Regions from separate parts of the Neobacillus sp. DZ-9 genome, predicted to be linked through region 2. Evidence: riboswitches for the same ligand, from Rfam matches in the RefSeq annotation. Region 2 holds a riboswitch; each other region holds the start of a gene.
The links. A riboswitch is a leader RNA that binds a small molecule or an ion and turns the genes downstream of it on or off. The one in region 2 is predicted to bind cobalamin.
Positions count from the first base shown of each region.

Region 1 (4,290 bases), on a different contig from region 2:
GCTAATGGTATCAATCAATTATCTGACGTTGCGGAACAGGTATTGAATGGCCAAAAACAGGTAACTCAAGGTCTTGCCCAGTATGGATCAAAACTGGATGAAGCACAAAAAGGGTTTAGTCAAATTGCAAGTGGCTCAAGCAGCCTTACATCCGGGTTAGGGCAATTGGCATCGAGCTCTGTTCTTTTGCAAGATGGAACGAATAAGCTGGCACAGGGAGCGACACAATTAACCACAGGTACCACTTCCCTTTATACGGGTGAAAAAGACTTAAAGAACGGTATGACCAGCCTTGCAAGTGGTTCGACGGATTTAATGGACGGAATGGCTAAACTTACAGATGGCTCGAAGGAATTGAGCACTCAATTAAGTGACGGGGCAAAAGATGCCAGTGATGTAAAAGCCAACAACAGCGTATATGATATGTTTGCAAAGCCAGTCAATGTTAAAGATTACAAAATGAATCAAGTTCCAAACTACGGAAGCGGATTGGCGCCTTATTTCTTGGCACTAAGTCTATTTGTTGGAGCTTTGATGCTTTCCGTTATTTTTCCAATGTATAAACCAGTCACAGAACCTAAGAGTGGAATTAGCTGGTTTCTCGGAAAAGCCGGAGTGATTTTAGCAGTAGGAATTGCTCAGGCATTAATCGCGGATGCGGTGCTGCTCATGTTACTGGGGCTCGAAGTGAAGAGTGTTCCTTACTTTATTATGTTCAGTATCTTTACTAGCTGGACATTCATGGCCATAATTCATTTCCTTGTTGCGGCTCTTGATAATCCTGGACGCTTTATCGCTGTAATTATCTTGATTTTACAATTAACATCCAGTGCAGGAACGTTCCCGATAGAACTTAGTCCAAAATTCCTGCAAACGATCAATCATTACTTGCCGATGAGCTATTCGGTTTCTGGTTTTAGGGCGATTATTTCAACAGGAGACTTCGGTTTTATGTGGGAGAACATTGCGCATATTGCTATATTCCTTGTTTTATCCCTGGCTGCTACATTAACATTTTTTATTGCGAAATTTAAACGGCAGCAAGGGCAGCTGCATTTACAGGAACAATAACTTTAAATTTTTTGAGGCAGGACCATTGGCGGTCCGCCTCATTTTTATGGGTAAAGTATATGTGTAATTGAAATGACAAACCTTAACAAAATATTAGAAGGTTTGATTTTGATATAAAACTGTTGTAAATTTTCAAAAAAAAATAGTATGTTAACTTTCTAGATTATATGGTATAGTTATAAAAAATTTAATAAATACTTTAAATAAGTGCTCACATTTGTGAGGTAAAAGGGAAACTAGTGAAAATCTAGTACAGCCCCCGCTACTGTAAGAGCTGATGAAATTACAATGCCACTGAGAAATCGGGAAGGTGTAAGAGTAAAAAGAAGCTTAAGTCAGGAAACCTGCTTATTTAAACGACACTTGCTTTTCGGAGGGAGAAGTATAGGCGGGACAATTATTCTTATTGTTTTTGTGTTTCAGTATGCTTAATTTATACTGCTATTTCACATCATGCCTGTATTCCTTTTAAAAGGAGTGCAGGCATTTTTTATTTGGAGGTAAGTCTATGAAAAAGGGAAAAATTTTTGTTGTTGGCTTTGGTCCAGGTGATCGTGAGCACATTACAAAACGAGCTGTAGATGCCTTGCAGCAAAGTGATTGTATTATTGGCTATAAAACATACGTGGAGCTAATTGAACCTTTCATAACAGCAAAATCCATCGTCAGTACGGGGATGACAGAAGAAGTGTCACGTGCACAGGATGCAGTAAAGAAAGCTGAAGCTGGCAATATTGTCTCAGTCATTTCCAGCGGAGATTCAGGCGTTTATGGTATGGCTGGATTAGTTTATGAAGTGCTGATTGAAAAGGGCTGGACTGAAAAAGAAGGAATTGCTGTAGAAATTGTTCCAGGTATTTCAGCCATTAATTCTTGTGCGAGTATATTGGGTGCGCCAGTCATGCATGATTCCTGCACGATCAGCCTAAGTGATCATTTGACGCCTTGGACTGTAATAGAAAAGCGCATTGAAGCAGCTGCAATGGCGGACTTCGTTATAGCTTTATATAATCCAAAAAGCGGTAGACGGACACGCCAAATTGTAGAGGCGCAAAATATTCTATTAAAATATCGTTCACCTGAAACACCAGTGGGACTTGTGAAGAGTGCTTATCGTGAAAATCAAAATGTAGTGCTGACAACACTGTCTGAAATGCTAGAACATGATATCGGAATGCTGACAACGGTTATTATCGGGAATTCTTCTACTTTCTTTTATGATAATAAAATCATTACCCCTCGAGGTTATCAGCGTAAATATACGTTAGGTGAAGAAAAACAAAGCTTAAAACCGCATCAGCGTTTGAAAAAGGAAGCCGAACCATGGGCATTAAATCAAGAAACAGGGGAAGCGCAAGCTGGTTATGAGCAAATTGAACGAAAAAAACAAGAAGTTAGCTCATTAGATTTGGCTTTAAAGGCTTTATCTATGGTGACTAAAACTGAAATAGTAAATCCATTGATAGTACAACAAGCAGTCGAAGATATATTTGAATTTGCTGTTTCACCTGGTGTTGCCAATAAATTTATTAAGCCAGACCAAATGCGCGTATTGGCAGAAACTATTGGCGAGACAGGCACCATGGAATATACACCGGATCATCGGTTTTTATTAAAGATTCCAACAGATCAGCCTGAATCGATTATTAAAAAACTTAAACAAAATGATTTAATTGTCATGCCAGTGGGCGATGTTTTAAATGTAAAAGCTTGTGATTTTTGCAACGGTGAAAAAGCAGAATCGATCCCATATGCAGAAGAAATAGCAGCAAAATTGGGGGGCTTAAAGCTTCCAAAAGAATTACATATTGGTTTCAACGGCTGCGGTATGGCTTGTTATCGGGCAGTATTCGATGATATCGGGATCGTTTACCGCAAGAAAAGATTTGATTTATTTATTGGCGCAAAGCCGGTTGGCCGTACAGCTCATGCTGCTCAGCCAGTAGCAGAAGGGATTGAACCAGATGATCTGCTGCCGTTATTAACAAAAATTATAGAAGAGTACAAACAAAATGGCCATCCAAATGAACGCCTTTTTAAATATTTTAAAAGAGTGAAAAAAATACAGTATTTTAACTATCAGGATATGAGCTCCAAAATTGAAGTCGAACCGGCACCATGTGGAGATTAGGAGGAACACATGATTTTATTTTTAGCAGGCACAAGTGATGCGAGAGCATTAGCCATTCAATTGCAAAATCAAGGCTATCCTTTATTAGCAACAGTTGTCACAGAATCTGCAGCCGAAAGCTTAAATGCCCACCATATTCCTTATCAAGTAGGGCGGTTATCAGTTGATGACATGCTGGCGCTTATTCAGAAGCAAAAGATGACCTGTGTCATCGATGCGAGCCATCCATATGCGGAAGAAGCGTCGAAAACCGCAATGGCAGCAGCACAAGCATTTAATATTCCCTATATTCGTTATGAAAGGCCAGAAGAACAGTTTATTTCTCCACTAATTACAGAAGTTGAAAGTTATGAAGAAGCAGCTAAATTAGCTCAATCTCATAAAGGAACGATTATGCTGACAACAGGCAGCAAAACGTTGGAAATATTTACGAAATATTTAATGCGTGATGAAATTCGGCTTATTTGTAGAATGCTTCCAAATATAGGGAACATGGAAAAGTGCCATAGGTTAGGCATTAAACAAAAGGACATAATTGCGATGCAGGGTCCATTTTCGGAATCAGTAAATAAAGCACTATGTGAGCAATATAATGTGACTCTAATGATTACAAAAGAAAGCGGCAAAGTGGGATCTGTAGATGAAAAAATGACAGCTGCTCTGCAATTAGGGATTCCTGTCATTTTAATAAAGCGGCCAGCGATTGAATATGAAAATTTTTGTACTTCTTTCGAAGAAGTAACTCAACTATTGGGAGGTTTTATTCATGGCAAACATGAACTTTAATACAAAATTTATTCCTGTAACGGTCGATCCAGACAAGATTTATGATCATAGTTTCGCCATTATCAAGCAAGAGATGGGCGAACATTCATTTACAGATGAGCAATGGTTAGTTGTTCGGCGGGTGATTCACGCTTCAGCAGATTTTGAGTTAGGCCGCAGCATGATTTTTACGCCTGATGCCATTGAGGCAGGGATTCAATCCATTTTAGCGGGCCGTCATGTAGTGGCGGATGTACAAATGATTGAAAGTGGTTCTGGCCGCAAGCGATTCCAAAAGCATGGCGGTGACTTGCATTGTTATA
Region 1 is NZ_JCAIOL010000003.1:657,115-661,404, reverse strand. Features, by position in the region: gene AC59HZ_RS11570 (YhgE/Pip family protein) at 1-1,071, shown strand, start outside; cobalamin riboswitch at 1,260-1,437, shown strand; gene cobJ (precorrin-3B C(17)-methyltransferase) at 1,580-3,202, shown strand; gene cobK (precorrin-6A reductase) at 3,212-3,988, shown strand; gene AC59HZ_RS11555 (precorrin-8X methylmutase) at 3,969-4,290, shown strand, end outside.
Region 1: linked by a shared signal. The riboswitch ahead of cobJ (precorrin-3B C(17)-methyltransferase) and the one ahead of AC59HZ_RS15200 (ribonucleoside-diphosphate reductase subunit alpha) in region 2 are both predicted to bind cobalamin.

Region 2 (4,290 bases):
AGGAGCGAAATGAAGTGGTTCCTTCTTATGAAATAAAGCACCTTGAAGAGCTTTATTCAATTTTGCAAGAGTTAAAAAAATAAATGCTGAAATGGCGGAAGGCAAATGAGGTATTTAAGACTGAAACTGAATAATACGAAGTTTATGATGACTCATTTATCGCCTCATGAATCTGATCCCTTGGCACATGACCATGGGGATGATTATCAAATTACCATTCCCATTTTAGGGACACCTTTTTTAGAACTTGAGCAAAAATTGAATTCTTTGAATAAAAGCAATCGGATTATTACCATGCCTGGTGAAAAGCATTTCCACTTCACTGGTGAAGAGGAGAGCCGAATTTTATTAATTAATATTAATAGGCACTTTCTTGAACAGGTGGTGTCCTCCCGTTTAAACAAAGAGTTTGGCGAAATGGGCTTCAAACATTTTGGTGATGGCTCTTCTGAAAAATTAATTAAAATTGCGAATGACCTTATCAGATTGAATCTCTTAGGGAATTCAGATCCTGTCAGGACAGAGGAGCTGGAATGGGAATTAGCGGAGACTTTTTTAGGTATCCAAAAAGGCCCCCATAGCGAACAATGGAAAAGGGAAGTGACCCTTGGGTTCCATCCGTTAATTAAGAGAGCTGTTGATTATATTGAGGAAAATTATCATTCTGAAATCTCACTGGAGGTTTTAGCAGCCGAATCAAGTCTCAGTAAGTATTATTTGATTCGTTCTTTTAAAGAGGTGATGGACTGTACGCCGGCTCAATATGTGACGGATACTAGGCTGAAGCGGGCAGTTGAATTATTGCTGGCCACGAGCCTTGATATTACCACGATTGGTTTTGAAGTAGGATTTGGCAGCCTTCATACCTTTGAAAGGATATTCAAGAAAAAATATGGCGTGACGATTTCTGATTTTCGTAAGAAAAATAAAACATAAACGGAAACCATTGCAAAATACGCAATGGTTTTTTTTATGTTCAAAAGTTGCTGTAAGAATTAAAGCAATTTTGACAGAGAAGCTTCTTAAATCCTTTGATAAATTTAAGCTATCAACTAATTAGGAAGTGTGAACGACATATGAAATCATTGATAATAACTAAATTTCACCCGGTAGCTTTGGGAATCATTTATGGGACCTTTTTAGCAAGAACAGGCTTTTTTATGAGTCTTCCGTTTTTAGGGATTTATTTACATGAAGTAAAAGGCTTTAACTCTGCTGTGACTGGCGCCATTTTGGCAGTAAGTTTTTTTGTTAGTCCCTTTGCGAGTTTCATTGGAGGAGCAATGTCGGACCGAATTGGAAGATATCCGATTATGATTTTCTCCATTTTTACATGGGGAGGTGTATTTTTAGGGTTCGCTGCAGCAGAAGAGGTGTGGCATTTCCTTATTCTAAATGCCTTAAACGGTTTGTGCCGAAGTATTTTTGAACCGACTGCACGAGCCATACTTGTAGATGTTACGCCACAGGAAGCAAGGGTAGAAGTTTTCAACATCCGGTATTTTGCCATCAATCTAGGCGGAGCCATTGGACCGATTATAGGCTTGTTCATTTGCGGAGCACAAACCATGATTCCCTTTATGATAAGTGCATCTATATATCTGTTATACGGGTTCCTAATTTTCATTTGGAGCCGCAAATATCCGATTAAGTTAACGAGAGAAAAGGAAGAAAAAAATACCTTTGGTGAGAGTTTGAAGATTATTAGCAAGGATCGTGTTTTTCGTTTTTTCCTGATAGGGAATATATTTGTAACTGGTGGCTATTCCCATCTTGATACGACTCTTTCTCAATATTTAGGCAGTGACAAAGCAGGTGTTTATACGATTTTGTTTACCACCAATGCATTGACCATTCTTCTCCTACAGTTTCCTATTATAAATATGATGAAGAGGTACTCTTCCTTAACCGCGTTAAAAGCAGGGTGTCTATTGTTTTCAATAGGGATATTGGGTTTTGGAGTATCTGATTCACTAATTTTGTTCATCGTTTCCATGATCCTTTTTTCTGTAGGGGAAATTCTTTGTTTTATTATTGGGGATGTGCTGATTAGTGATATTGCGCCATCCAATTTAAGGGGAGCTTATTTCGGGGCTGTCGGTCTGCAATTTATCGGTCAAGGCGCTGCGGCATGGTTTGGCGGCTGGCTCCTCAATTATTTTGGGGTTGGAAGTGGTGCAATTGTGTTTGGTATATTAGCTTTATTCACTTTCATAGCCTATCCATTTTTTCAATATGGGCAATATCTTTTAGGGAATAAACCATCCTACTTCAAAACTCAGCAAAAAACTAATTAAAATACTTGATAAATTACTAAGTTTATACTATGATAGATTTTAGTTTAAAATCAACATATTGTTTTAGTTCTTAAAAATAAAACTATATATTGTGTTTGCCTTAAGTTGAGATGCCGGAAACGGCTTAATTGGGAATCTGGTGAAAATCCAGAACTGCCCCCGCAACTGTAAATGCTGACGAAATGAACAAACCACTGTATAAAAAAGCTTATTAAATTAGGCGGTTATATGGGAAGGGTTCAGAGTAGGGAGATGCATAAGTCAGGAGACCTGTCTTTCTTAAGATGTTTCAGCTTCTTCGGGGATTGAGAAGATGGAACGGTGGCAGCAGAGGGTCCTAATTTCTTTCCATTTTGCCCTTTTGTATTTGTTATCGTTTCATCCGCTCGAATTCTCCCCGAGCGGATTTTTTATTTTTAGGGGGAAGAGGACATGACTGTCAAAGTGAATAATGTATTAGAAACGATCCAACAAGCTTCCAAAAAATATCAACTGGATTTTACGGTGCTTAAAAATCAAATTAAGGAACTAGAGGAAAAAGAAGCAAACAAGCAGGCACTCAGCTATGCTGTTAATCAAATAGCCATGGACCAGCCGGATTGGAGCTTTGTAGCTGCCAGCTTGTACCTAAATGAATTATATGAAAAAGCAGCTATGAACCGGGGATATGACCGTTCGTTAAAGTATGGCGATTTTTACAGCCTAATTCAACAATTAACCGATATCGGGATTTATTCTAGTGACTTACTAAACTTTTATAACAAAGTGGAAATTGCTGAATTAGCGAAAGAGATTAATCCGGACAAAGATTATTTATTTAATTACATAGGATTATTTTTACTAGCTGATCGTTATCTTGCGAAAGATCATCAGCAAAATGTATTTGAACTGCCGCAGGAGAGGTTCATGATTATTGCTATGACTATTATGAAGAATGAAAATGCGTCTAAGCGGTTAGATTTTGTAAAGGAAGCATACTGGGCCTTAAGCAATTTATATATGACTGTAGCAACACCAACCTTAGCAAATGCCGGAAAAAGTTTCGGACAGCTTTCCTCTTGTTTTATCGATACAATCGACGATTCTTTAGATAGCATTTATTTAAATAATTGGGATACTGCCCGTTTAAGTAAAGATGGCGGAGGAATTGGTATCTACTACGGAAAGGTCCGTGCGCTAGGTTCTGATATCAAGAAATTTAAAGGAAACTCTTCAGGAGTTGTGCCGTGGATTAAGTTAGTGAATAATACGGCAGTCAGTGTGGATCAATTAGGTCAGCGCCAAGGTGCCATTGCAGTTTACTTAGATGTATTTCATAAAGATATCATGAATGGCTTTCTTGACTTGAAAACAAATAACGGAGATGAACGCCGTAAAGCGCATGATATTTTCACTGGCGTAACCGTACCAGATCTTTTTATGAAAAAGTTACAGGAGATAGACGAGAATGGGAGAAGCATTGGGGAATGGCATACCTTTTGCCCGCATCAAGTAAAGCAAATCATGGGATGGAAAGATGAGTCTGGGAATCCGCTGGGACTAGAAGATTTTTATGATGAATCAGACAGTAAATATTTTACTGAAAAATATAACGAGGCCGTAAGGAACCCGTTTCTTCCGAGAAAAACGTACAGGGCAATGGATATAATGGCACGAATCATGGTTGCTCAATTAGAAACGGGCACCCCATATATGTTTTATCGTGACGAGGTAAACAGGCAAAATCCCAATAAGCATTTGACTGGTAAGGGACGTACCACTGTCTATTGCAGCAATCTTTGTACAGAAATCACGCAAAATATGTCCGCCACGGCCGTTATCAAAGAATACCAGGATGAAGAAGGAAACATCGTCATTGTGCGTAAGCCCGGCGATTTCGTTGTCTGCAATTTATCCTCTATAAATCTTGCAAAGGTTTTTCCGAAGAATGGTTTGGAGCGATTAATTAGAATTCAAGTCAGAATGTTAGATAACGTCATTGATTTAAATACCA
Region 2 is NZ_JCAIOL010000005.1:54,876-59,165, forward strand. Features, by position in the region: gene AC59HZ_RS15185 (HAD family hydrolase) at 1-83, shown strand, start outside; gene AC59HZ_RS15190 (AraC family transcriptional regulator) at 106-936, shown strand; gene AC59HZ_RS15195 (MDR family MFS transporter) at 1,077-2,297, shown strand; cobalamin riboswitch at 2,389-2,588, shown strand; gene AC59HZ_RS15200 (ribonucleoside-diphosphate reductase subunit alpha) at 2,730-4,290, shown strand, end outside.

Region 3 (4,290 bases), on a different contig from region 2:
TCGGAGAAATAACGATTCTTGAAACAAGGTCAGCTAAAATTAAAAATCCGCTTCCGGTAATAATGGATAAAGGAAGGAGATGTTTATGATCCGGCCCCCATAGCAGCCTCGAAAGATGTGGGATAACTAGCCCAACAAAGCCTATTGTTCCCGATACAGCCACCGCCGCTCCTGTTAAAATAGAACCAGCCGACAAGATAATCAGCTTTCTCTTATACACATTGACACCTAAATGGCGGGCTCTCTCTTCCCCAAAGGACATGGAATTTAACTCTCTTCCATTTAAGATAAGGATTACTGAACCGAGAATGAAAAATGGCAAAATGATTTTTATGTATTCCCAGCCTCTCATCGATACACTTCCAAGAAGCCAGCCTATAATCTGTCTTAGCTCATCTCCGGTAAGCGCAATCATTAGAGAAATTATAGCTCCCAGAAATGAACTGAAAATAATACCTGTTAGAATGATCGTTTCCACTCTCATTGAGCGCTCAATTTTACGAGCAAATGTTATCACCAAGAAAATGGTAATAAAGGAAAAAACGATACTAAGCAATGGGAGTGTGAATGGGCCGATAAATGGAAGTGAAATTTGAAAAAAAAGGGTAAGGACCGCACCCACAGAGGCTCCAGATGATACACCCAATGTATAAGGATCTGCCAGCGGGTTTCTTAACAGACCTTGAAAAGCCGCCCCTGCTATCGCAAGAGCAGCCCCTACAAGACCGGATAATAACACTCGAGGCAGGCGAATGTTGATAACAATGCTTGTATACATTGGATCGATTGCATCAAGTGAAATAAATCCCAAGAATTTCGCGCTGATAATTTTAATAATGGCAGGCACCGGTACAGAAACGGTGCCAATTGATATTCCTAATAACATGGAAAAAATAAGGAAAATGCCAGCTGCCACATAGGCGAATACCTTATTATTTAAAAACTTCTGGATAGATAGCCTTTGCAAGGTCCTCTACTCCTTCAACAATCCTTGGTCCTGGACGTGTAACGCGATCAGAATCAACATCGATTACTTGTTTATTTTTAACTGCATTGACATTTTCCCAGCCTTTTCTGGTTAACACTTGTTCAGCTGGATTTTTCACATAATATCCATATGTAGTTATAATGACATCAGGATTTCGCTTAATCATAGCTTCCTGATCAATTTTAATCCAGCCCTCTTGATCATTAGCGAGATTTTCTGCATTAATAATCGTTAGCATTTCATTCATAAAAGTATTTTTACCAGGTGTATAAATTTCTGGAGCAGGTGATACCTCAACCAATACCTTTTTCTTTTCTTTAATTTCTTTAGCCTTTGCCTTAATTTCTGCTAATTTATCTTTCATTCCTTGAATCATATCATCAGCTTTCTTTTTTTCCCCAGTTGCCTTTCCTATCATGTCAATAGAATCATAAACTTGGTCAAAATTTTGTGCATCGTTCACAACGATTACCGGAATCCCCGCATCCGTTAACTGCTTTAACCCATCAGTTGAATTCTGAGCATTGGATGCATGGGCAAATACTACATCTGGCTTTAAGGAGATGATTTTTTCTAGATTAATCTCTTGTCCGCCAATTTTCTCTTTTTTAGCCGTTTCCTCTGGATAGTTATCAAAATCAGATACACCCACTACGTTCTTCCCAAGGCCTAATGCAAAAACAATCTCGGTATTACTAGGAATTAGAGAAACAATTTTTTCAGGCTTCTTATTGAGGACAACATTATTATTTAATGCATCCTTTATTGTGACGGGAAAAGTAATGTTCTCAGATTTTTTTTCAACATTTGTGTTGCTTCCATCTTTAACCTGTTCTTTCTTTTCCGCACAGCCTGATAAAGCACCTAAAATCAATAACATTACGATTAATAGCGAATATAATTTCTTCATTTTTATTCCCCTTTATACTAATTAAATAGCTTAATTTACAAAAAATAAAGTTTTCTCCGCCAAGCTAAAGTTCTTCCGATACAAAAAAAACATCCCCATGAACGGAAGATGTTGGTTTGAAAAACAGAATAACTGTCATAAGTAGCAGAGACTAGTCGTTCACCCCCTATCCTCGTAGGTATTTCGGCGATTAAAAGATAGGCAGGTTTCCTGGCTCATGATCATTGCTTCCTATGTCTTCCCATCAATTCGACAGTGACTTTAATATAGGTAAACTCCCATTTACAGTGGCGGGACCGCGTTGGCTTTGCACCAACTTCCCTTTTAAGTTATCCTCTTAAAAAGATTTTAACACCTAAATTTCAATATATATTTTTTGTTAATTGAAATTATAAATAAAGTTTTATAAATTGTATATGTTTTTTTGCAATAATATCAATTATTTATCGAGATTTCTGCACAAGTTTGCCATTTCAATTGCACCTGCAGCTGCTTCCCAGCCTTTATTTCCAGCTTTCGTACCGGCACGCTCAATGGCTTGCTCAATCGAATCTGTTGTCAAAACACCAAAAATAACTGGAATCCCGCTGTCTAAGTTTATACGTGATACTCCCTTTGCTGTCTCATTACAAACATAATCAAAATGTGGAGTAGAACCGCGAATAACGGTACCAAGTGTGATGACAGCATCATACTTTTTGCTGTTTGCCATTTTTTGAGCAATTAACGGCAGTTCAAATGCGCCCGGAACCCATGCAACGTCAACATCAGTCTCACTTACTCCATGCCGTTTTAGTGCATCCTGCGCTCCGCTTAATAATTTACTTGTGATAAATTCATTGAAACGTCCTACGACGATTCCAACCTTTAATCCTGAGCCTACTAAATTTCCTTCAAAAATATGTCCCATCTTAATTCCTCCATTTTTTTATTTGGCGATAAACTTAGTTGATGATTTTCGCTACAGGCGCTCGCTTTCCGAGGGCGTGCCGGGGAGCCTCCTCGGCAATTTGCGCGCCTGCGGGGTCTCCCCTGCTCCGTACTCCCGCTGGAGTCGAGCACCTTCCGCTCCAATCATCAATTTCTAAAAAATTTATTTCTTTAGAATTTGTTTGCAGTATCTTTTTCTTTATTCTTTCGGTAATTAATTAAATCTTCAATGGTAATCATTTTTACTTCTAGATTATCAGCAATTTTTCGAAGTTCTGGGACACGGGCCATTGTTCCGTCTTCATTCATAATTTCGCAAATGACTCCCGCTGGCGCTGAGCCGCAGAGTTTAGCTAGGTCTATGGCCGCTTCGGTATGTCCTGTTCGCTTAAGAACCCCCCCGCTTCTTGCGACAAGTGGAAAAATGTGCCCCGGTCTTTTAAAATCTTCTGGCTTTGATTCCGGATCAATCATGCTTAGGACCGTTGCTGAGCGTTCAAATGCTGAAATTCCTGTAGTTGAAAATTTATGGTCAATGCTTACGGTAAAGGCGGTTCCATGCGGGTCAGTGTTTTTTGAAACCATCGGATCAAGTTCCAGCTTTTGTGCCAGTTCTTCATCAATTGGAACACATATTAGGCCTTTTCCATGGGTAGCCATAAGATTGATAACATCTGGTGTCGCTTTTTCAGCGAGCGACAAAAAATCACCTTCATTCTCCCGACCCTCGTCATCACAAACAATGATCACTTTTCCCTCTTTTAAATCAGAAATTGCTGCTTCAATGGTATCAAACACGGATAATCACTCCTTTTAATAAAAGCCGTTTTCTTCTAAAAATTTAGCGGAAATTCCTCCACTACTTTTGTGCTGATTATTTTTTCCAGGATTATTCATAAAATGTCCCACGTATTTGCCAATCATATCGCATTCCAAATTAACGATATCACCAGAGTCTTTTTGCCCTAATATACTTTCACCAAGGGTATGCGGGATTAAAGATAAGGTAAAGCTATTTTCGGAAACTGCAAAAACGGTAAGGCTAGTCCCATCAACTGCTATAGATCCTCTTACAATGATATATCTTAATAATTCGGGGTCTGCCTCAATTTCATAATATACGGCATTTTCTAATGCTTTTTTGCTTTTAATGATTCCTGTACCATCAATATGCCCTGAAACGAAGTGACCACCAAACCTTCCTCCAGCAGCCATTGCTCTTTCAAGGTTGACCTTAGAACCACGTTTAACCATATTTAAACTCGAAGCCCTAACGGTTTCCGGCATTACATCAACGGTAAAGCGATTTCTCGTGTAGGAGGTCACAGTCAGGCATACACCATTAACAGCAATACTATCACCAAGATGGACGTCTTCAAGAATTCTTTTCGCGTCAATGGTTAGTACAAACGATTCTCCTGTCCTCTGAATATTTATGATTGACCCAATTTCTTCAATAATT
Region 3 is NZ_JCAIOL010000003.1:308,269-312,558, forward strand. Features, by position in the region: gene AC59HZ_RS09945 (FecCD family ABC transporter permease) at 1-967, opposite strand, end outside; gene AC59HZ_RS09950 (ABC transporter substrate-binding protein) at 933-1,898, opposite strand; cobalamin riboswitch at 2,082-2,272, opposite strand; gene ribH (6,7-dimethyl-8-ribityllumazine synthase) at 2,338-2,808, opposite strand; partial or broken gene ribB (3,4-dihydroxy-2-butanone-4-phosphate synthase) at 3,021-3,626, opposite strand; gene ribE (riboflavin synthase) at 3,642-4,290, opposite strand, start outside.
Region 3: linked by a shared signal. The riboswitch ahead of AC59HZ_RS09950 (ABC transporter substrate-binding protein) and the one ahead of AC59HZ_RS15200 (ribonucleoside-diphosphate reductase subunit alpha) in region 2 are both predicted to bind cobalamin.